DNA from 4 places in the Rhodococcus sp. FW305-130 genome. Region 3 is predicted to be linked to each of the others. Evidence: riboswitches for the same ligand, from Rfam matches in the RefSeq annotation. Region 3 holds a riboswitch; each other region holds the start of a gene.
What was found. A riboswitch is a leader RNA that binds a small molecule or an ion and turns the genes downstream of it on or off. The one in region 3 is predicted to bind cobalamin.
Positions count from the first base shown of each region.

Region 1 (5,736 bases), on a different contig from region 3:
CGCCCTGGGGGGCACGGCCGAGAATGTGCAGACCGTCGCGGATCTGGACGTCCTTGATCTCGCACAGCCAACCGTCGACGTGCAGGAGCATGTCGTCGAACACGTCTTCTTCAGGCCGCTCGGCGAGGCCGAGGTCGTGGTCCATCTTGGCGGCACGCATCAGTGTCCAGATCTGCTGGCGAATAGCCGGGAGCTTGGACGGATCGAGTGCGGAAATGTTGGAGTGCTCGTCGAGCAGTTGCTCGAGGCGGGAGATGTCGCCGTAGCTTTCGGCACGGGCCATCGGCGGGATCAGGTGATCGACGAGCGTCGCGTGAGCACGACGCTTGGCCTGTGTTCCCTCGCCCGGATCGTTGACCAGGAACGGGTAGATCAGCGGCAGGTCGCCGAGCGCTGCGTCGGTGCCGCAGTTGCTGGACATGCCGAGCGTCTTGCCCGGCAACCATTCGAGGTTGCCGTGCTTGCCGAGGTGCACAACGGCGTCGGCGCCGAATCCGCCGTTGTCCGGGGTGGCAGCGATCCAGCGGTAGGCCGCGAGGTAGTGGTGGCTCGGCGGCAGATCCGGGTCGTGGTAGATCGCGACAGGCTTTTCACCGAATCCCCGCGGCGGCTGAACCATGAGGACGATGTTGTTGAATCGCAGTGCCGCGATGACGATTTCGCCGTCCGGATCCTGCGAGCGATCGACGTACAGCTCGCCGGGCGCTGTGCCCCAGTGTTCCTCGACTCCGCTGCGCAACTCTTCGGGCAGGGTGGCGAACCAGTCGCGGTACTTCGCTGCCGAGATGCGGATCGGATTGCCCTCTAGCTGCTCGGCGGTAAGCCAGTCGGGATCCTGTCCGCCGGCCGCAATCAGGGCGTGGATCAGCGCATCGCCGTCCTTGGCCGCCAGGCCGGGAACTGCGTCAGGACCGTCGACCGGACCGAGGTCGTAACCGGCAGAACGCATTTCGGTGAGCAGATCGATTGCGCTCGCCGGAGTGTCGAGGCCGACGGCGTTGCCGATACGGGCGTGCTTGGTCGGGTACGCCGAGAGCATCAGAGCAACGCGACGCTGGGTGGTCGGAATGTGACGAAGCTTGCCGTGACGGACGGCGATACCGGCGACACGGGCAGCGCGCTCGACATCGGGGACGTACGTGGACAGCCCGTCGGAGTCGATTTCCTTGAAGGAGAAAGGGACGGTGATGATGCGACCGTCGAACTCCGGCACCGCGACCTGCGTCGCGACGTCGAGAGGCGACAGTCCGTCGTCGTTCTCGTCCCAGGTGGCGCGGCTACTGGTCAGGCACAGCCCCTGCAGGATCGGGACGTCGAGTGCAGCGAGTGCGGCGACGTCCCAGGCTTCGTCGTCCCCACCAGCGGACGCGGTGGCGGGCTTGGTGCCGCCGGCAGCAAGAACTGTCACGACCATGGCGTCGGCGCGGCGGAGCGTGCTCAGAAGTTCGGCTTCTGCGGTTCGCAGAGATGCGCAGTAGATCGGGAGCGCGGTGCCACCGGCCTCGGCGACCGCGTCGCACAACGCCTGGATATACCGGGTGTTTCCGGCCAAATGCTGGGCGCGGTAGTACAGAACTGCGATGACCGGACCGCTCGCCGAGTCGAGATCGGGCGAGAAATCAGCGATGCCCCAGGAAGGCAGGTGAGCCGGCGGCTCGAAACCGTGGCCGGTGAGCAGGACGGTGTCGGAGAGGAAGTGGTGCAGCTGTGCCAGATTCTGTGTGCCACCCTCAGCCAGGTAGTTGTGCGCCTCGGCAGCAACACCGGCGGAGACCGTCGAGCACTCCATGAGGTCGGCATCCGGCGCGTGCTCGCCGCCGAGAACGACTACGGGGAGTCCGGAGGCGAGGACCATCTCCAAGCCGTCTTCCCAGCTGCGACGGCTGCCAAGGATACGAACGATCACGAGGTCGACGCCGTCGAGCAAGGGCGGCAAGTCCTCCGAGACCAGCAAGCGTGAGGGGTTGGCCCAGCGATAGGAGACGCCGTCGCCGGCTTCCTGGCTGGCGCGGGCGCTCAGCAGATCGGTATCGGACGTGGAGAGCAGAAGAATCACGGGTGAAGCCTTCCTGGGGTTTCGCGCCCCGTGGCACAGATCTGTCATCGACGGCGGTTGAGGGTCTGACTCGTGTTTCCGAGCGGAAACACGTCCCGCTCGAGCAACACTCACAGTGGCGCGACCGCACCGGACTTTCACCGGTTTCCTCAACTGCCGTCACTGGTGGTGGTGATGCTACCGGTCCGCAGAAGGCACTCATGACAGGTCGTACCCTGGAGCCATGCCCACGGACCGTTCACAGCCAGACGCGTGCCCGGGTGCACTGCAAGTTCACCACGCCGCCGACGGCGCACTGGCACGCGTGCGCCTACCCGGCGGACTCCTCACCCCGGTCCAATTGCAGACGCTCGCCGACGCAGCGCGCGATCTCGGCAACGGGCAGATGGAACTCACCTCGAGGGGCAACGTCCAACTGCGCTCGGTCTCGGACCCCGAAGCCTTCGCAGCGCGAATCGCGTCGGCCGGTCTGCTGCCGTCCGCGACGCACGAGCGAGTGCGCAACATCCTCGCGTCCCCACTGTCCGGCCGTATCGGGGGCGTCGCCGACATTCGTGAACTGGTCCACCGTCTCGATTCGGCGATCCAAGCGGATCACGCATTGGCGGATCTGCCAGGGCGAACCCTGTTCACCCTCGACGACGGGCGCGGAGACATCACCGGGCTACGGGGCGATTTCGGACTCCATGCGCGCAGCGCCACCGAGCATTCACTGGTGCTCGCCGGTCACCACACCACTCATCTCGTCCAGGCGGACGACGCCGTCGAATTGCTCCTCGAGGCGGCTCGATCATTCCTCGACGTCCGCGACAAGCACTGGCGCCTGGCCGAGGTTCCGGACGGTATCGAACGCACCCTCGAGCAGCTGGGTCTGAGCGCCGAGTCCACCGGTGCGGCGGACCTCACGCCGGATGCACGGCCCACCATCGGCTGGCTCGAGCAGCGCGACGGGACCGTAGCCCTGGGCGGAGGCTTGCGATTCGGGCTGCTGGACGCTCGGCTGGCCGAGTTCCTGGCCGCCGTCGACAAGCCCGTTGTCGTGACGCCGTGGCGATCGGTGCACATCTTCGACCTCGACGAATGGGCTGCCGAGCAGGTAGTCCGGGTGTTGGCGCCGATGGGGTTGATCTTCGACGAGAACTCACCGTGGCTCGACGTCACCGCCTGCACCGGAAGCCCGGGATGCGAGAAGTCGCTCGCCGATGTGCGCACCGACGCAATCACCGCCGTCGAGCAGGCAGAACTGCCCGTCGTCGGGCGCCAGCACTGGGCCGGGTGCGACCGCAGCTGCGGACGTCCCCGCGGGGACGTAGCGGATGTGATTGCGACGGGTGACGGTTACCGGGTGAATCCGGCCGATCGGTGATGCCTCTATCGTGTGGCACATGATCGAGTACATCCGTGACGGCGCGGAAATCTATCGCCAGTCCTTTGCCACCATTCGGGCCGAAGCCGACCTGTGCCGTTTCCCGGCGGATGTCTCGCAAGCTGTAGTGCGCATGATTCATGCAAGTGGCCAGGTCGATCTCGTCGACGACGTCGCCTTCACACCCGGTGTCGTCTCGGCTGCGCGCGCAGCTCTGCGCGACGGCGCGCCGATCTTCTGCGACGCCCAGATGGTGGCTGCCGGCATCACGCGCAAGCGTCTGCCCGCCGGCAACGACGTCATCTGCACCCTCGGCGATCCGCGGGTTCCCGTGCTGGCGTCGACCATCGACAACACTCGTTCGGCGGCTGCTCTCGAACTGTGGGGAGCCAAGCTCGAGGGCGCTGTTGTCGCGATCGGAAACGCACCCACCGCACTGTTCCATCTCCTGAACCTCATCGAAGCCGGCGCACCCCGTCCGGCCGCCATCGTCGGAGGTCCGGTCGGCTTCATCGGCGCTGCCGAGTCGAAGGAAGCCCTCATCGAACACGCCAGCGGGATCGATCATCTCGTTCTCCGCGGCCGACGCGGCGGCAGCGCGATCACCGCGGCCGTCGTCAACGCGATTGCGAGCGAAGTCGAATGAGTGCAGGCAAGCTCTGGGGTGTCGGTATCGGCCCCGGCGATCCCGAATTGGTGACCGTCAAGGCCGCCCGCGTCATCGGCGAGGCCGATGTGGTTGCGTTCCACTCCGCGAGGCACGGCAAGAGCATCTCCCGCGGAGTTGCAGCGCCGTACATGCGCGAAGGACAGATCGAAGAACACCTCGTCTACCCCGTGACCACCGAGACCGTTGATCATCCCGGCGGATACCAGGGCGCGATGGACGAATTCTACGAAGCGGCTGCCGAACGGCTGGCAGTTCACCTCGCGGCCGGTCGAACCGTCGCGTTGCTCGCCGCCGGCGATCCGCTCTTCTACAGCTCCTACATGCACATGCACAAGAGGCTGGCCGATCGCTTCGACGCCGAGGTGATTCCCGGCGTCACCTCCGTCAGCGCGGCATCTGCGGCACTCGGAAAGCCGCTGGTCGAGGGTGAAGAGATCCTGACGATCCTGCCCGGAACGTTGCCGCAGGCCGAGCTGACCAGGCGACTCAAGGAAACCGACGCCGCAGCCATCCTCAAGCTCGGACGTACGTTCCCCCCGGTCCTGCAATCGCTCGAGGATTCCGGCCGCTTGGATGAAGCGCACTACGTCGAGCGCGCGAGCACCACACGTCAACGCGTCGAATCCGCTGCCGAGGTCGACCCGGACGGAGTTCCGTACTTCTCGATCGCCATCGTTCCGAGCCCGTCGAACAACCCTCGACCTGCAACCGAATCCCGCGGCGAGGTGGTCGTGGTCGGACTCGGGCCGGGCGACACCGCCTGGACCACACCCGAAGTGGCGCATGAGCTTTCGTTGGCCACCGACCTCGTCGGCTACGGCCCTTACGTCGATCGCGTGCCGACGCGTCCGGGCCAGCGGCGCCATTCCAGCGACAACCGCGTCGAAGCCGAACGCGCAGCGATGGCGTTGGACCTGGCGAAGAACGGCGCCCGTGTAGCTGTCGTCTCGTCGGGAGATCCCGGCGTATTCGCCATGGCTGCAGCAGTTCTCGAAGTTGCCGCCGAAGACCAGTGGCGCGGCGTGCCGGTACGCATCCTTCCCGGTATGACGGCGGCAAACGCTGTCGCCAGTCGCGTCGGCGCTCCCCTCGGGCACGACTATGCGGTGCTCTCCCTCTCCGATCGCCTCAAGCCGTGGGATGTCGTCGCTCGCCGTATCTCGGCAGTTGCAGCCGCAGATATGGCATTTGCGGTCTACAACCCGGCGTCGAAGTCGCGGACGTGGCAGGTCCAAGCCATGAAGGACCTCGTACTCGAACACCGCTCCCCCGATACTCCTGTTGTCATCGGGCGCGATGTTGCCGGAGCCGAGGAATCAGTTCGCGTCGTGACCCTCGGCGAGCTCGAGCCTTCCGAAATCGACATGCGGACTCTGCTGATCGTCGGCTCATCGATGACCACGGTCGTCGAAACCGGTTCGGGCCGTCAGGTGTTCACCCCGCGGCGGTACCCGGAGTAACCACCACTCGGCGATAGCATGGCGTCATGCCCGTCAACCGGACCCGGAAAGCCAGATACGCGCGCAAACGCAAACGCCGAATGGATCTGGTGGAGCACGACCTGTCCGTCGAGCAGTGGTCCGCGCTCAAAGCGGCCTGGGGTGGCTGCGCGTACTGCGGCGAGCCGGACGGGTCGCCGCAGCG
Region 1 covers NZ_JBYTAP010000006.1:379,413-385,148, forward strand. The annotation lists gene cobN (cobaltochelatase subunit CobN) at 1-2,056, opposite strand, end outside; cobalamin riboswitch at 2,096-2,228, opposite strand; gene cobG (precorrin-3B synthase) at 2,280-3,422, shown strand; gene AC3WQS_RS20790 (precorrin-8X methylmutase) at 3,442-4,068, shown strand; gene cobJ (precorrin-3B C(17)-methyltransferase) at 4,065-5,552, shown strand; gene AC3WQS_RS20800 (HNH endonuclease) at 5,579-5,736, shown strand, end outside.
Region 1: it holds a riboswitch for cobalamin, as region 3 does, so the genes downstream of both, cobN (cobaltochelatase subunit CobN) here and AC3WQS_RS13120 (ABC transporter substrate-binding protein) in region 3, are expected to answer to the same signal.

Region 2 (5,736 bases), 110 kb from region 3:
TCGTCAGGACTGGTCATCACGTCGATCAGACTGCCTACCAGGGGAATTCCCCCGACGACAAATCCCAGAACCGCCAGAATTACGATCAGTGCGCGCATCGAACGAGCCTATCGCCCGGCCGGAAGTTCAGACTGCGATCGACGGTTCTTCGGGCGTCGAGAGGGTCAGGATCGCTCGCACGACGCGTGGACTCTGCTCGAGTGAGCGTTCGAGTTCGCGCAACGTGTGGGCCACTCGGGATTCCGCGTAGTCGCCGACCAGGCCGACGCTGGCCACCAGGTACACCTGCCGCGGACCGAGGTATTCCATGCGCAGGAACGTGATTCGGTTGATCTCGGGCAGTTGGGTGAGAGCTTCGACGGCTGCTGCCCGCAGCGTCGGTGAGGCCTCTTCGCCGACCAGGAATCGGCGGTTGCGATCGATCAGGATGATCGCGATGACTCCGAGAAGTATGCCGACGAAGATGGAGCCGAGGGCGTCGGGGATCGGTGAACCGGTGATCTGGTGCAGTAGGACGCCGACGAATGCGATGACCAAACCGATCAGTGCCGCAGCATCTTCGGCGAACACGGCCCGGGTCGTCGGGTCGGACGTGTTGAGCGCCTGGGCCATGACGTCACGGTTCACGGCGGACGCTTCGGTTCGGAGTTGCTTGTACGCCTGCCGGAACGAGATGCCTTCGAGGATGAACGAGACGCCGAGGACTGCGTAGGCGACACCGAAGTCGGTGGCAGGTTCGGAATGGAACAGTTCCTGGATGCCGTGGGTGATCGACACACCTGCACCGAGCGCGAAGAGTCCGAGGGCGGCGAACATCGACCAGATGTAGGCCTCCCGGCCGTACCCGAGTGGCTGGTCTCGGTCGGGAACCCTTTTCGAGCGGCGGTTCGCGATCAGCAGCAGCACTTCGTTGCCGGTATCGGCCCAGGAGTGGGTGGCCTCGGCGACCATCGATGCAGATCCGGTGACGATGGCGGCCGCCGTCTTGGCCCCGGCGATCAGCGCGTTAGCCGCAAACGCCAGTACGACTGTCGTGGTGCTCTCGTCGCCGTTTCCCGTCGGCTCGGCCTTGGGTTCGATGCTCACGAACTTCAGGCTAGGCGGGTGGCGACGGTTTCGTGCGGTGACGCTCGGCGACGGAGCGCAGCAGTGTGTCGACGGCGTCGTGGAACTGCGTCAGGCCCGGCTCTTCGACGGGAAAGTGCCCGCACCCGTCCAGCATCACGAATTCGGTGTGTGCGTTGATGCGGCGGAGGAACTGCAGGCTCAGTTCGGGTGGCGTCCATCGGTCGTCGGCCGGGTGGGTGAGCAGAACGGGCGTCGTCCGAAATGCTTCGGGTGCGGTGTGCTCGAACGAGAAGTAGCTGCTGAGGAATCCGAGTGGCACCCGAACACCGCCACCGCGCGGATCGGTTGCGCACAGCGTCGCGAGTTCACGGTTGCTGCTCATGTTCGCGACGTCGGCGACCCAACGGATGGGCACGCGGATACGGCCCACCAGTCGTTCGGTGCGGCGCATCAGGGGAGCGCCGTAGACACCCATCGGGCCGAACCGCGCCGCGGCAGCTCTGGCCGACGGATGCGAGGGATCGAGCAGACAGGTGGCGACGACGGCGTCGGCCAGACCGGTCCGCGCGGCTACCTCGTAGGCCAGCAGACCGCCGATGCTGGCGCCCAACAACACCAGCGGCCGATCGTCGGCTGCCTTCTCGGCCCGGACGAGATCGCAGAGGAGATCGACCCACTGCTCGTACCGGACGCCGGCGGGATCGGCTACGACGGTGTCGCCGTACAGCGGAAGATCGGGGAAGAGGACTTCGGCTCCGAGTTTCACGCCGATCCCGGCGAACGGCCACAATGCGCCCGAGTAGCCGCCGGCGCCGTGGATGCCGAGAACACGAACCGGCGCGTCTGGAACCACTGCCCGTGCGACGTGGACGGTGTTGCCGTTCCACTCCCACCACGTCGGGGTCGGCGCCGGCATGTGGTCGGTGTACCGGTCGGGCATAAACTTCGAGTAATCGGCGCTGGTCACCTACACAATTCTCGGTACCGGCGTCGCGGCTGACAACTCGCATCGGAGGACCGTGTCGACTCGGCGGAAAAGGCCCTCCCAGCAGCGCTCGAGGGCTACCTACGACGCGATCCTGGAGGCAGCTACTCGCGTTTTCGCGTCGGAGGGCATGGCAGCGACCACCAACCGGATCGCTGACGAGGCAGGGGTGTCGGTGGGCTCGCTCTACCAGTATTTCGGCGACAAGTACGAGATCCTCGCGGAGTTGGCGAACCGTCACGTGAGTGCTGCGCGGGAGAGTTTTGCGCTCTGCCTTGCCGACATCGTCGAGCGTGAACTCACCCCGGACGAGGCCGTCCGGATGTTGGTGGAGTGCGCGGTCGAAGTGAACAGTAAGCCGCGAGAGTTCTTTCACCTGCTCTACGATCAGGTTCCGCGTACGCGTGAGCTCATCGCGCAGGTCGAAGGAATGAATCGGCAACTGGTACTGGGTTTTTCGGAGTACTTGCAGAGCCGCGGTTTCAGTGCGGACGATGCGTTGTTGACGTCGCGGTTGACTGTGACTGCCGTGGACAGCCAGGTGCATCGGGTTGTGCTGGAATCGGATTCACCCGAAGAACTTCGAGTGCGAACGGAAGCCGTCGTGCGGCAGGCGAGATCGATGATCGCGTCGGAATCCTGATCCGGTGTGCGGAATGGTGACCACAGTCCGTTATGGTTCTGACGTCATCATCGAGGTAATGGGAAGTCGGTGCAATTCCGGCGCGGTCCCGCCACTGTGAGGTCGTCCCTGCGTCGACCGTAGCCAGATACCACCCTCGTTGACGTTGTGTCATGCCACGAGGATGGATCGGTCACACCATGAATGCTGTTGGCGGAGCTCTGTCTCCACCTACCCACCTGCCTTCGCCGAAGGCTGGTGCGCCTCGAGGACGGCTCAGTCCGGGTATCGTGCTGCCCGCTCTGCTGGTCGTCACCGTGCTCTCTGCTGTGTGCGCGTTGGCATTCGGATCCGAGATGCTCCCCGTGTCCACTGTGGTGGACGTGGTGCACTCGCGCTTCGGGGGCCCACCCGTCACGCGTTCCGAACTTGCGATCGTGTGGGGGATCAGAGCACCTCGGGTACTGCTCGGTCTGGCCGTCGGCGCTGGTCTTGCCGTCGCCGGCGCGGTGGTGCAAACCCTCGTCCGTAACGCTCTCGCCGATCCCCACCTGCTGGGAGTGTCGTCCGGCGCGAGTGTCGGTGCCACCGCCGTCATCACCACCGGACTGTTCGCCGGCGCGGGAGTGTGGGCGCTCAGTTTCGGCGCGATGATCGGGGCGTTGGGAGCTGCGATTCTCGTCTTCACCATCGCGACGCTGCAAGGCGGTATCACTCCACTGCGATTGGTTCTGACCGGCACCGTCACCGCATCCGCCCTGTCGGCGATCGCGAGTTTTCTGGTGCTGCGTACCAATGATTCCCAGGCCGCGCAGTCCGTATTGTTCTGGCTCCTGGGAAGTTTGGCCGGGGCATCCTGGGACAAGTTGTGGGCGCCGGTCGTCGTAGTGTTCCTGCTGACGGCAGCGGTGTTCGCCCTGCACGGTTGGCTGGATGCGCTGGCGGCCGGACCGGACGTCGCGGCTTCGCTCGGTATTCCCATCCGAACCCTGCGAAACGTGCTGTTCGGCGTGCTGGCAGCGTTGGTCGGCACGATGGTTGCGGTGTCCGGCGCGATTGCCTTCGTAGGCTTGGTCATACCGCACGTCACACGCATGCTTGTCGGAGCCAGACATCGAGTGGTGTTGCCGGCGGCAGCGCTGATCGGCGCGTCGTTCCTGGTGTGGGTCGACGTCGTGGCGCGGACCTCGTTGCGGCCGACCGAGATCCCGCTGAGCGTGGTGACCGGGGTGATCGGTGCCCCGCTGTTTCTCCTGCTTCTCGGCCGTCGGCGCTACCGATTCGGTGGCAGTTCGTGAGCGCCCGCGCCCTGGCGGTGACCGCGTCCGGAGTCGTCGTCCGCATCGACCGCCGAACCGTCGTCAAGGGCGTCGACATCGCGGCGGACGCCGGTGCAGTAGTAGGCGTCGTCGGTCCGAACGGATCGGGCAAGTCGACTTTGTTGCGTGCGCTTGCCGGTCTCGGACCGATCGCTGACGGTGACGTCCGCGTCGGCGGCGAGTCCGTGCACGCGATGTCCGCGCGTTCGCGGGCCAAAGCCATTTCTTTTGTGGCGCAGGAAGAGCAGAGTCCCGCCGATTTGTTGGTTCACGAGTACGTGACTCTGGGGCGCACGCCACATACAAAGCCCTGGAGTGTCGGCGGAAAGCACGAGAATGCCGTCGTTGATCGTGCTCTGGGCGAGGTCGGAATGATCGAGCACAGGCTCTCTTCGATGGACACGCTTTCCGGCGGCGAGCGTCGGCGGGTATTTCTCGCCCGAGGTCTCGCGCAGGACGCCGGCGTGCTCATCCTCGACGAGCCGACCAATCATTTCGACATCCGGCATCAACTCGAACTGCTCGATCTGGTCCGGTCGTTGGACCGGACGGTGATCATGGCACTGCACGACCTCGATTTGGCTGCGGCAGTGTGCGATCGGGTGCTCGTGCTCGCGGATGGAGTGGCCAGGGCGTTCGGACATCCATCCGACGTACTCACCACCTCGGTGGTGGCAACTGTCTTCGGCGTCGAGACTTTCGAGCTCGTGAACCCCGCGACAGGCCGTTCACACCTCGTATTCGAATCACGAAATTCTCAACTACAACAATCATTTTCGGAGAGTGCACTTTGATACATGTCAAGACCCGAGCGTCGTTCGGTGCGGTTGTAGCCGCGACAGCGTTGTTGACAGTTGCCGGCTGCTCGGCAACCGCGCCCGTCGACGAAGCCGCAGACAAGACTTCGGTGACATTGGAGAACTGCGGGACCGAAAGCACTTTCCAGCTTCCGATCGAGAACGTCGTTGCGACAAGCAATGCGGCCAATATCGGCACCATTCTCCGAGTCGGCGGTTTGGATCGTCTCGCGGCCGTCGTGTTGAACACGAACAACGACGCGGTCATGGAGTCGATGTTCGGCCCTGGAATTGCGGACGTCCCACACCTGGACGGAACGATCACGCTGGAGACGATTCTGGGTAAGCAGGCGGACCTGGTGGTCGGCTCCTACAGTGGCTTGTTCAAGGGAGCCTCCGGTGTGACGCCGGAATCGCTGCAGAGCAACAACATCGATGCATATGTGATCTCCGATAGTTGTCGGCAGAGTGCCGCAGCGGATTCCGCGCTCGGCACGATGGGTCCGTGGGATGCCCTTCGTGCGGACGTGACCAATTACGGCAAGCTGTTCGGAACCGAGGACACCGCCGCCGAGGCACTGACCGAATTGGATTCACGTTTGGCACGTCTGGAGTCCGCGCCAGATGCCGCTGACAAGCCGAAGGTTTTGATCTACGACAGCGGTGAAGAAGATCTGTACACCAGCGGAGGCAACGGAGCCCCCAACGGAATCATCGACGTCGCCGGGGGAACCAACGTGTTCGCCGACGTCGACAACACCTGGTTCAAAGCGAGCTGGGAGACCGTCGCGAAGTCAGAACCCGACGTCATCGTGATCATGGATTACAAGAAGAGCGCTGACGAAGTACAGGGCAAGATCGACGCGATCAAGAGCCGAGAAGGCCTACGCGATCTCGACGCCGTCAAGCAGAACCGCTTCGTCGTACTCCCGCTCGCGATGTTCA
Region 2 covers NZ_JBYTAP010000003.1:567,209-572,944, forward strand. The annotation lists gene AC3WQS_RS12585 (hypothetical protein) at 1-98, opposite strand, end outside; gene AC3WQS_RS12590 (cation diffusion facilitator family transporter) at 127-1,086, opposite strand; gene AC3WQS_RS12595 (alpha/beta hydrolase) at 1,097-2,035, opposite strand; gene AC3WQS_RS12600 (TetR/AcrR family transcriptional regulator) at 2,184-2,696, shown strand; cobalamin riboswitch at 2,713-2,848, shown strand; gene AC3WQS_RS12605 (FecCD family ABC transporter permease) at 2,966-3,973, shown strand; gene AC3WQS_RS12610 (ABC transporter ATP-binding protein) at 3,970-4,788, shown strand; gene AC3WQS_RS12615 (ABC transporter substrate-binding protein) at 4,785-5,736, shown strand, end outside.
Region 2: it holds a riboswitch for cobalamin, as region 3 does, so the genes downstream of both, AC3WQS_RS12605 (FecCD family ABC transporter permease) here and AC3WQS_RS13120 (ABC transporter substrate-binding protein) in region 3, are expected to answer to the same signal.

Region 3 (5,736 bases):
GCGACGCAGGTTTGATTCGGGTAATCAGATGTCACTTCTGGACAACTGTGCCGACTTAGGCAGCACTAACCTGATGGCATCTCGAAAACCCGATCCAGGAGCACAGTCGATGACACATGCAGACGCCACGAGCACAACAACTCCCCGGGCGAGCGTCCTACGAACCGCTGACCACAATCGCGGACTCAACGACGTTCTCGCCGTCGTCGAAGCAATGGAGCGACCGAGCGACCACCTGCTGCGGATCACGGCTCGTTTGACGGAGTCGACCGACGATCCGACCTGGTCACGCCCGAACGTCACCGTACGAATGAATCTCGGGCCCAATTTCGACGACGCTTCGCGCGTGTACACGGTGCGTTCCTACGATTCCGCCACCGGATCGATCGTCATCGACGTGGTCCTGCACGGACAGACCAGCCCGATGATGAGGTGGGCAGCGGCGTTGACCATCGGTGACACCTTCGGTCTCACCGGTCCGCGACCACACTTCTTGGTCCCCGACGTTCCAGGTCGACGGATCGCACTTTTTCTGGACGGCACCGCAATACCTGCGCTGTACTCGATCATCGAGCAGCTACCTACCGACGTGGTCGGAATCGGCTGGGTCACAACAGATGACGAGGTCGCTTTCGCCGAACTGCCCGCCCTCCCCGGCCTGGAGCTTCACCGCGTGAGCGCAGATCTCGCCGAGCCCGACGGCCCACTGGCGGCACGAGCACGCGAGCTCGCCGATCCCGCGAGCTACGTCGTGTGGGGAGCCGGTGAACGCAACGAGATGCGCGCAATCCGTAAGCACTTTCGGTCGACCGTCGGACTCGACAAAGACGACGTCGCGATATTCGGTTACTGGAAGCGCGGCATCAGCAACACCGAAATCGACCTCCGTCGGCGCGAGAACTACGAGCGAATCCTCGCCGGCGGTGGAACCCTGACCGACATCGACGACCTGGCCATCGAGATCTGATCGCGTACACCGGCCGACCTGACCGGCCGTGCACTGCGGTGATAAGTTCCTCTGTGCCAGCGGACCTCCACACAGGGGGTCAGGGAATCCGGTGTGAATCCGGAACTGACGCGCAGCGGTGAGGGTGACCGCCCGGGCTTACGCCACTGGATGAAAATCTGGGAAGGCGCTCGGGTGGGGCGATCTCGAGTCCGAATACCGGCTGGCAGCAGGGGTCAACAGGCGCCTGTTCACACGGTGACGGGCTCCGCGAACGAGCCCCTGCGAGAACGAGATTCCATGCGTCTGTCCAGACTTCGCCTACCCGCCGCTGCCGTCGCGGCCTTGTTGAGCGCGTCGTTGGTTGCCTGCTCCTCCGACGACAGTGCTGCCCGACAATCCAACTCTTCCGAACAATCGCGCGTGACAGTCCAGAACTGTGGCCGAGACGTCACGGTGGAGCGACCGATCGAACGGGCGATCGCGGTAAATCAGCCTGCGGCCGAAATGCTGTTCGCACTGGGAGTGCAGGACCGGATGGCCGGCTACGCCATGAGCGACGACGACGTACTCCCCGAATTACGTGAGGCACGCGGTCAGGTTCAAGCTTTCGACACCGAGTTCCCGTCCTTCGAGAGTGTCCTCGAACGCGAACCGGACATGGTCTACACGACCTTCAATTACACGTTCACCTCGGAAGGCATCGCCGACCGGACCAAGTTCACCGACCTCGGGGTCGCGACGTACCAGTCGCCCAGCGAGTGCACCGGTCAGGATGCCGAGCAGAGCAAGGCCCTCACACTCGACGACTTGTACGCCGAAATCGGCGACGTGGCAACACTGTTCGACGTCAAGGACAAAGGTGTCGAGCTGACCGAGAGTTTGAAGGATCGCGCGGCCACCGCCACGGCGTCGCTGGGAGCCGAAAACGTGACGCTGGCGTGGTGGTACGCAGCCACGAAGACTCCGTACTTCGCCGGGTGCTGCGGTGCACCGGGAATCATGACCGACGCGGTGGGCGCGAAGAACGCCTTCGACGACAACAAACAGTACTGGCCCGAAATCGGTTGGGAGAGTGTGCTCGATCGTGACCCGACCGTGCTGGTGCTCGCAGATCTCGACCGCGGCGGAGACGGCGACAGTGCCGCAGACAAGATCGCGTTCCTCGAATCGGACCCGGTCGCCAGCAAGCTCACCGCAGTGAAGAACAAGCGTTACATCATCCTCGAGGGAACGACGATGGATCCCTCGATCCGCAATGTCGGTGGCATCGAACAGCTCTCCGACGGGCTGCGCCAGTTGGGTGTGGTCTAGATGTCCGCGGAGATCAGTGAACTGGTGCGTCAGTGGGACGACCAGCAGGCGGCATACATCGCCGACCGCGAAAAGCGATTCGACGCGATTCTCGACGTTCTCGAATTGCAGTACGCGCACACCCCGTTCACGGTTGTCGACCTGGCCTGCGGACCGGGCTCACTGAGCGCCCGGATCCTCGAGAAGTTCAAGCACGCGAGCGTTGTGGGGATCGATTACGACCCGATGCTGCTGGAAGTCGCCCGTCAGTCGTCGACTCGTTTCGGAGACCGACTGCAGCTGGTCGACGCAGACCTGCTGAGCACCGATTGGCCGACTTCGGTGACTGCACCGGTGCAGGCGATAGTGTCGACAACTGCGCTGCACTGGTTACAACCGCAACAGCTCGTCGAGGTGTACCGGCAGTGCCGCGAACTGCTGAGTCCTGACGGAGTCCTGCTCAACGGTGATCACTTTCGCTTCGACAGCCGCTTCCCTGTCATCGGTCGATGGGCGAAGGCTCACGACGAGCAGACGCAACGCTCCGCCTTTGCTGCCGGTGCTCCCGAGTGGGACAGCTGGTGGGAGGAGTTGCGGGCAACTCCCGGCATCGGACCAATGACCGACGAGCGAGAGCGCAGATTCGCCGGACGCGACGCTACCGCGCCCACTGCCGTCGACTTCCAGTTGGCGGCGCTCGCGCAAGCAGGTTTTCGAGAGTCGGGAACGGTCTGGCAACTGTTCGACGACTACGTGGTCTACGGCGTGAGATGACGACAAGAGTTCGCCTGCGTGACAACCCGACGACCGTCACCCTGCTGTGGGTGATCGGTGTTGTCACGCTGGCCGGGTCGGCCGCCGTGGCGATCACGTTGGGGCCGGCCGGTCTGTCGGTCGGTGAGGTGGCCTCGATCGTCATCGGCCATCTCGGCGGTACCGCGGCGGACGTCACCCCTATCCGCGACGGCATCGTGTGGGATCTCCGTCTGCCACGTACTCTGCTCGCCGCGCTCTGCGGTGCGGGCCTCGGGCTGTGCGGGGCGATCATGCAGTCTCTGCTTCGCAATCCACTGGCTGATCCTTTTGTCCTCGGTATCTCGTCCGGCGCCTCGACCGGTGCCGTACTGATCGTGATCCTCGGAGTCGGGTCGGGGGTGATCGGCTTGTCGAGCGGCGCCTTCATCGGCGCGGTGATCTCCTTCGCCCTTGTGTTGCTGCTCGCCCATGCGGCCGGCGGCACGCCGGATCGGGTGATCCTGGCCGGAGTCGCCGCGACCCAACTGTTCTCGGCGCTCACCTCGTTCATCGTGATCACCTCGGCCGATCCCGAGCAGACTCGCGGCGTGATGTTCTGGCTCCTGGGCTCACTCGGCGGCGCCGACTGGCTCGACGTCGCGCTCTGCGCTGCGGTGGTCGCCGTCGGCCTCGTGGTCTGTCTGACTCACTCCCGCGCACTCGACGCCTTTGCCTTCGGCGAGGACGCGGCGTCGTCGCTGGGGGTGAACGTGTGGCGAGTGCGCGTGACCCTGTTGTTGGCAACAGCTTTGATGACGGCGGTGATCGTGAGCGTCGCAGGCGCCATTGGCTTTGTGGGCCTCGTCCTCCCGCATGCGGCACGGGCTCTCGTCGGTCCGAGCCATCGGCGACTGCTGCCCGCGTCCGCACTGATCGGCTCGATCTTCCTGGTCTGGGTCGACGCTGTGGCACGTACAGCCATTGCGCCGCAGGAACTCCCGGCCGGTGTGGTAACCGCGTTGGTCGGCGTGCCTGCGTTTGCCGTCATCCTCTGGAGACGAAAGGCCAGGCCATGACACTCGAAGCGGCCGGTGTCAGCTGGCGGGTCGGCGGGGCGCTCATAGTCGACGCCCTCGACGTGTCCCCCACCGTCGGAAGTACGGTGGGGCTTCTCGGCCCCAACGGTTCGGGAAAATCGACACTGCTGAAACTGCTTGCCGGGCAGAACCGTCCGACAATCGGGGAGGTGACTCTGGACCGAACTCCGTTGCCTGATTGGAAACGCCGAGATGTCGCGCGTCGGATTGCCACCGTCGATCAGCACAGCAACACGGAGATCGACCTGACGGTAGCCGAGGTCGTCGAATTGGGACGCACCCCGCACCGCGGATTGTGGGGCGGGCATTCAGGTTCCGACCGCGACGCCGTCCGCGCGGCGATCGAACACACCAACCTCTCCGGGATGCTCGACCGGTCGTGGCACACCCTGTCCGGCGGGGAGCGCCAACGCGTGCAGATCGCGCGCGCCCTCGCTCAGGAACCTCACGAGTTGCTGCTCGACGAACCGACCAATCACCTGGACATCAACCATCAACTCGAATTGCTCGCGCTCGTGCGTCGCCTGCCCACCACCACGATCATGGCATTGCACGATCTGAATCTGGCCGCCATGTTCTGCGATTCGATAGTGATGCTGAACCGTGGCTCCATCGTTGCCCACGGAAGCCCGACCGAGGTCCTCACCGCCGACCTGATAGCCGAGGTCTACCAGGTCGATGCCGAAGTCCGCCTGGACGGTCCCGGCGGAGTACCCACCGTGAGATACCTTCCACCCAGCTCGGATTAGACGCACGCAGATCTGTCATTCACGCGAGAGCATCGCCACTGCTTCGCGTTCGAGGTCGACGTACGGTTCCCCACTGACGTCGATCGCCACCCGGCTGAGCGTTCCACCGGTAAACGCCCATGGTGAGGTACCCGGGTAGTCGTCGGTCACAGGCTCCCCGCTGTCACGGCCAGCATTGAGCCCTTCGCCGCCGCCGATGCTGAACTTGCCTGGCTGAGTGCGGATTCTGCCCTCACCGACTTTCCGATCGCCGTAGTAGAGGCCGAGCACCCCGTGCGCAGTGCCCGGCGGATCCTCACCTTCCTTGTCGAAAGTTGCTGCCAAGATTACATTTTCGCCGATGGGAAGGTCTTCGGTGGCATCGATCTTCTGCTGTTCACTGCCGAGGAAGTTGTACACGTAATGCAGTCGGTTGTCCTTGACGTACAGCGAGTGACCACCGAACCTGCCGCCATGCGAGAACAGCACACCGGCCGCACCCGGTTCGGCCAACTCGACAACTGCCCCGATCGAGTATGAACGATTACGAAGGTTGACAGCGACGGCTTCCGGTACCTCGGCTCCCCCTGGACGGTAGACGTACCGGTTGCGCGGCGGAGCCAGCTGGGGGCGAGGTGTGGTGAGGAGTTCGACGCCGGACCGATCATCCAGTGGCAGAGCTTGATTGGCGCCGGCCTCGTGGAACCACAACCCCACGAGCTCGGCGAGCCTGCCGGGTTCTTCGCCGGCAAGGTTCCGGAGCTCGGCTCGGTCCACCTCCGTGTGGTAGAGCTCCCAGGTGTCTTCCGAGAAATGACCCCACCCGCTCAGAGTCGGGTGCGTGGTGACGGCCTTCCACCCGTCATGCCAAATCCCTCGTCCTCCGAGCATCGAATAGAACTGGGTGTGCTTGGCGGTGGGGATGTTGCCGGCGTCG
Region 3 covers NZ_JBYTAP010000003.1:675,302-681,037, reverse strand. The annotation lists gene AC3WQS_RS13125 (siderophore-interacting protein) at 110-967, shown strand; cobalamin riboswitch at 1,008-1,188, shown strand; gene AC3WQS_RS13120 (ABC transporter substrate-binding protein) at 1,247-2,260, shown strand; gene AC3WQS_RS13115 (class I SAM-dependent methyltransferase) at 2,261-3,013, shown strand; gene AC3WQS_RS13110 (FecCD family ABC transporter permease) at 3,010-4,050, shown strand; gene AC3WQS_RS13105 (ABC transporter ATP-binding protein) at 4,047-4,820, shown strand; gene AC3WQS_RS13100 (arylsulfatase) at 4,836-5,736, opposite strand, start outside.

Region 4 (5,736 bases), 540 kb from region 3:
CCTGCTCGCACTCGGCGAGGGAAACAAGGCGACGGCTCTGGCCAAGGAAATTGCCGATCCTGCAGCCAACCCGTGGACGCTCGCGTCGGTGGCGCGTTTACGTCAGCGAATCGGCCAGAACGAGGCCGCTGTGGCGCTGTGTCATCAGTTCGACTGGTCTGGCGAATCCTATCCGCGGGCACAGATGGAATCGCTTCTGGTGCAAGCGGTTGCACACTCCGAGTTGGGTGAGCCACGCCTCGCCTCTCAAGAGTGGTCCAGAGCGTGCAGTATCGCGGACCAAACCGGACTTCTGCGTCCGTTCGCGACCATTGGATCGGCGGACGTCGAGAAACTCGAATCGATGGCAGTAACAAAATCGCGTGCACTCGCCGAGTTCTCGAAAAGTGCTCCTGCGGAATCATTTCCGGGATCCGTACGTATCGTGGAGCTGACCGAACGCGAACAGAAGGTCCTCTCACTCCTGGCGCTCGGCATGGGATCGGCCGCGATGGCCGACAAACTCTACGTGTCCGTCAACACCGTCAAGACTCAACTGCGCACTCTCTACAAGAAGCTCGACGTACACAATCGAAACGAAGCGATCACGAAGGCACGTCAGCTGCGCCTGCTGTAGTCCCGTGTCGGATCTGATTCGGACTACATTCTGTAGGCATGAGCACCGATACCTGTGTCTTCTGCAAGATCGTCGCGCTGACCGAGCCGGCGATTCTCGTCCACGAGAGCGAGACGACTCTTGCATTTCTCGACGCCCGACCGGTGAGTCGCGGACACACCCTGGTGGTCCCCAAGCGTCATGCAGAAAACCTCGATGCTCTCGAAAGCCACGAGGGCGCAGAGATGTTCCGCGTCGGCACGCTCATCGCCGGAGCTCTACGCCGCTGCGACATCGCCGCTGACGGAGTCAACTTTCTCGTCAACGACGGGCGTGCCGCGGGCCAAACCGTGTTCCACTCGCACCTCCACGTCGTCCCCCGCCATCGCGGCGACAAGGCGAAGTTCGCTGCCGGACTCCTGGCCAGGCGAGCCGTCGAACTGGAGCAGGTGGGCGCGTCGATCCGCAGTCAGCTCACCGTCTGAAGGAATTCCGTCACCACTTCGCGATAGCGCTGCGGTTGATCGTCGTGAACCAGGTGGCCTGCGTCGGCAATACGTACGTACCGAGTTCCCGGCCTCTCGGCCATCTCTCGCATCTGTCCCTCGGGGGTGATGGTGAACTCTCCCTCGATCAGCAAGGTCGGCACGTCGATCGCCTTCCACTGATCCCAGAAATGCCTCGTGCCCCACTCCTCCGAGATGTCGCGGAAGGTCGACACCTCGCCGTGCAGGTACCACCCGTCGTCGCGGCGGTCGAAAGAGTCGAGAAAGTACTGGCCGGCGACGGGCCCGAAGAATTCCTTCATCGCGTCCTCGGAAGCAAACGGCTGCGGCCACGCCGAGATCATCTGAGCCCAATCCGCGGCGGTGCGTCCGCGAAAATCCGGAGCCATGTCTTCGAGGACCAGTGCACAAACCTTTTCGGGATGCGATGCGGCGAAGCACCACGCGTGCAGAGCCCCCATCGAATGGCCGATCACGATCATCGGCTCCTCGATGGACGCAACGGCAGATGCCAGGTCGTCGACGAATGCCTCGGTGGTCAGCTCTGACGGCGCGGGCCGGCCGTGACCGGCGGCGTCGAACGTGTAGACGTGGCCGAACTCGCGGATCCAGGGCACCTGGCGTCGCCACGTCCTCGAGCTGCCCATGAGGCCGTGCAACAACAGAATCGGTTGTCCTGTTCCACCTTCGTCATGCAACACGAGTGTCACGGTACGCGGTGAAGGTGCGCGGGTAATGTCGCTTGCATGGCAGTCGTGAAGATCAATGCAATCGAGGTCCCCGAGGGCGCCGGCCCCGAACTGGAGAAGCGCTTCGCAGCACGCGCTCATGCAGTCGAGAACTCCCCGGGCTTTCTCGGATTCCAACTCCTCCGCCCCACCGCAGGTGAGAGCCGCTACTTCGTGGTGACGCAGTGGGAGTCCGAGCAGGCGTTCGCCGATTGGCGTGACGGCCCTGCCCGCGAAGCCCATTCCGGCGAGCGTGCGAAGCCCGTCGCTTCGGGTGCGTCGTTGCTCGAGTTCGAAGTTGTTCTGGACGTCGCCGCAAAGAGCTGATCTAGAACGATTGTGCCCGCCTTGGCGGGCACAATCGACGGTCATCTCGGCTTACGCGTTGACACGGTGCGGGCAGTAGTGCAAAAGTTCGCATGTAAACGCGATGGTCCGACAGGAATCCGGTGAAAGCCCGGAGCGGTCGCGCCACTGTAATTCGAGGTGAAGTGCCTTTTTCGGCACGACTATTTCGACAGCCAGACACTTCGGCCATCGCATGGACCTAGGGGACGCGAAAATCCCAGGAGGCTTCGATGGCTCTCGCCTATTCTCCCGATACGTCGATCGATTCGACTCGTCTTGCTTTCCTCGCCGCTGCAGTAGTTCTGTTCGCGATGCTCGCTCTCTACCTGGTCGGATTCGACCAGGGCGCTATCTCTCGCACCGGCATGTACATGCATGAATTGATGCACGACGGTCGACACTTGATGGGCCTGCCGTGCCACTAGTCGACAATTTCACGAAGCTTCTCATTCGTGGTTTGTTGGCTGGTTTGATCGCAGGCATCCTTGCCGGCGGAGTTGCATTCGTGCTGGGTGAACCGCACGTCAATGCCGCCATTGCGATCGAAGAAGCCAACAGCGCCACCGGTGAGGTTGCCGGCGAAGCCGCTGGGCATTCGCACGGTGACGAAGAAGAACCACTGGTGAGCCGCGACGGGCAGCGCGCCGGGCTGTTCCTGGCCACAGCGCTGGCCGGACTGGCACTCGGGGCGATCTTCTCGGTCGTTGCCAATTACGCTCGACGACTCACCGGAATGTCCGGGCCGTTGTTGGCGATCACCATCGCCGTCGGTGGTTGGCTGGCCATCGAGGCCGTGCCCTTCTTCAAGTACCCGGCCAATCCGCCGGCCGTCGGAGATCCCGACACCATCAACCAGCGCACACTGCTGTGGCTGGCCGCCGTGATTCTCGGGCTACTGTCCGTCACCGCGGCAGCAGCGGCGGCAAAGGCAGTTTCCGGGCACGAGTTCCTCAGCGTGCGCATCGCTGCTCCGGTGGCTGCGTTCCTGGTGATCGCCACGATCGGTTACGTCTCGCTTCCCGGCATCAACGAGGTGGGCGAGGACTTCCCGGCAACTCTGCTGTGGGAGTTCCGACTTTCCTCGCTCGCTACGCAGGCGACGCTCTGGCTCGTACTCGGGTTGGCATTCGCCTTCCTCACCGAGCGCGCGACCAAGAACACCGAAGTAGCAAAGAAGTACGCCCTTCGCTGATCCTGCTGTGCGCCTTTATTAACCGCGGGCGGTTAATAAAGGCGCACAGCAGTTCTATTTCAGCTCAGATGATGCACTTCCTGCAGTCCGTACACCGGCGTCGGGATGCCCTCGTAGCGCGCCTTCAACTGCAACGCCAAGTACAGCGAGTAGTGGCGCGACTGGTGCAGATTGCCTCCGTGGAACCACAGCGCTTCCTGCTGCGTCGGCTTCCACATGTTGCGCTGCTCGCCTTCCCACGGTCCCGGATCCTTGGTGGTATTCGAGCCCAGGCCCCACACCTTGCCGACCTTGTCGGCGGTGTCCTGGCCGATCAGATCCGCCACCCAGCCGTTCATCGAGCCGTAGCCGGTCGCGTAGACCACCACGTCGGCAGGCAATTCCGTACCGTCTTCGAGGATCACGCTGTTCTCGGTCAGCTCACGAATGTTGCCGTGCGCGAGCTTGATGTCCCCGTTCGCGACCAGTTCGGCCGCGCCGACGTCGATGTAGTAACCCGAGCCGCGTCGTAGGTACTTCATGAACAGACCTGAACCGTCGTCACCCCAGTCGTGCTCGAAGCCCGCCTTCTCGAGGCGATCGTAGAAATCCTTGTCGCGCTCACGGATTGCGTCGTACACCGGGATCTGGAACTCGTGCATGATCCGGTACGGCAGCGAACCGAACGTGAGGTCCGCCTTGTGTGTCGTCATGCCCGCGGCCAGTGCTCGCTCCGAGTACAGATCGCCCAAGCCCAAATCCATCAGCGAATCCGACTTCACGATGTGCGTCGAGCTGCGCTGCACCATCGTGACGTCGATGCCGTTCTCCCACAGTGCGCCGCAGATGTCGTGCGAGGAGTTATTGGCCCCGATCACGACGACCTTCTTGCCCACGTACTGATCCGGGCCGGGGTGCTTGCTCGAGTGGTGCTGATCGCCGAGGAACTTGTCCTGCCCGGGGAACGTCGGAACGTTGGCCTTGCCGGACATACCCGTCGCCATCACCAACTGCTTGGGACGCAACGTCAGCTTCTCGCCGTTGCGGTTGACCTCGACGGTCCATTCCTGGGTCTTCTCGTCGAACGACGCAGAGGTGCAGGTCGTGGAACTCCAGTACGGAACCTCCATGACCTTGGTGTACATCTCGAGCCAGTCGCCGATCTTGTCCTTGGGCGCGAACACCGGCCAGTTGTCGGGGAACGGCATGTATGGCAGGTGGTCGTACCAAACCGGATCGTGCAGGCACAGGGACTTGTAGCGTCCACGCCACTGGTCGCCCGGCCGCTCGTGGCTGTCGATCACGATGGCCGGAACTCCGAGTTGGCGCATCCGGGCACCGAGGGCGATGCCTCCCTGTCCGCCGCCGACGATCACGACGTAAGGCTGTGTGGTGTAACCGAGTTCGCGATCCTCGATCTCCTTCTGCTCGGCCCACGTGATGCGGTTCGGGTCTGCTCCGTGCTTCGCTCCACGAGGCCGGCGAGTGCCCTTACCTTCTTCGTGTCCCTTCAATTCCTGCAACGACGTCAGCAGGGTCCAACCTTCATCTCCTTTCAAACGAAGGTGCCCGTGCGCGCGACCGGTTGCAGTCTCGAATTCGATCCAGGCCGACGTGACGCCGTCGGCTTCGTCGGGTGTCTCGGTGGTCCGGAATCCCGAAGGATCGGTGTCGTCGAGACGCTCGGAGAGCATGTCGGCAATCTGCTCGCGACCTTCGACGGTCTTGATGTTCCAGGTGAACGACACCAAGTCGCGCCAGAAGCTGTCGAGTGCAAATTTGCCTGCCACACGCTCGATGTCACGAGCCGCGAGGGCCGACTCGAAATCCGCCAGCCAGGCGTCGACGCGTTCCTGAGGTGTCACCGCCGTCAACTTCACCTCGGGGGTGACTGCGGAATCGATGGTTTGCGTCATCACTTCTCCTTGTTTGTGAATGTGAGACACAGCACATCCCATAAGTGGCCCCGGTCACAAGCGTTGCAGTCTGTTGCAATCAGCGGGCGCGGTGCCGCCGCCCGATACCGGTTACCCGCACCGATGTGCGGGCAACCGACTCACCCCTCAGTAGGCTTGAATTTGCCGAGTCCCAGCGACTGAAATCCCACGACGTAGAACAGCGTCCACAACACGGCCCAGTCCACGAAACCCAGTGCATTGCCGTGTAATCCGTCGACAACTGCCGGCTCGTGAAGAATGTGCTCTGCCGCAAAGCGGTAATAGAACAAGAATGTGACCACCGCGAGCGCAAACGTGAGCAGCGCGCGGATCGCCAGGTTGACCCCGTCCGCAAAGCCCGTGGGCTTGTTACCGAAGGCGTTGGCCCAGAAGATCATCCAGAAGGCCCAGCACACACCGAGCTGCGCCGGGAACTGATGGACCACACCAC
Region 4 covers NZ_JBYTAP010000003.1:139,752-145,487, reverse strand. The annotation lists gene AC3WQS_RS10705 (helix-turn-helix transcriptional regulator) at 1-616, shown strand, start outside; gene AC3WQS_RS10700 (HIT family protein) at 655-1,080, shown strand; gene AC3WQS_RS10695 (alpha/beta fold hydrolase) at 1,065-1,802, opposite strand; gene mhuD (mycobilin-forming heme oxygenase MhuD) at 1,848-2,156, shown strand; cobalamin riboswitch at 2,244-2,382, shown strand; gene AC3WQS_RS10685 (CbtB domain-containing protein) at 2,408-2,602, shown strand; gene AC3WQS_RS10680 (CbtA family protein) at 2,593-3,369, shown strand; gene AC3WQS_RS10675 (flavin-containing monooxygenase) at 3,429-5,264, opposite strand; gene AC3WQS_RS10670 (hypothetical protein) at 5,405-5,736, opposite strand, start outside.
Region 4: it holds a riboswitch for cobalamin, as region 3 does, so the genes downstream of both, AC3WQS_RS10685 (CbtB domain-containing protein) here and AC3WQS_RS13120 (ABC transporter substrate-binding protein) in region 3, are expected to answer to the same signal.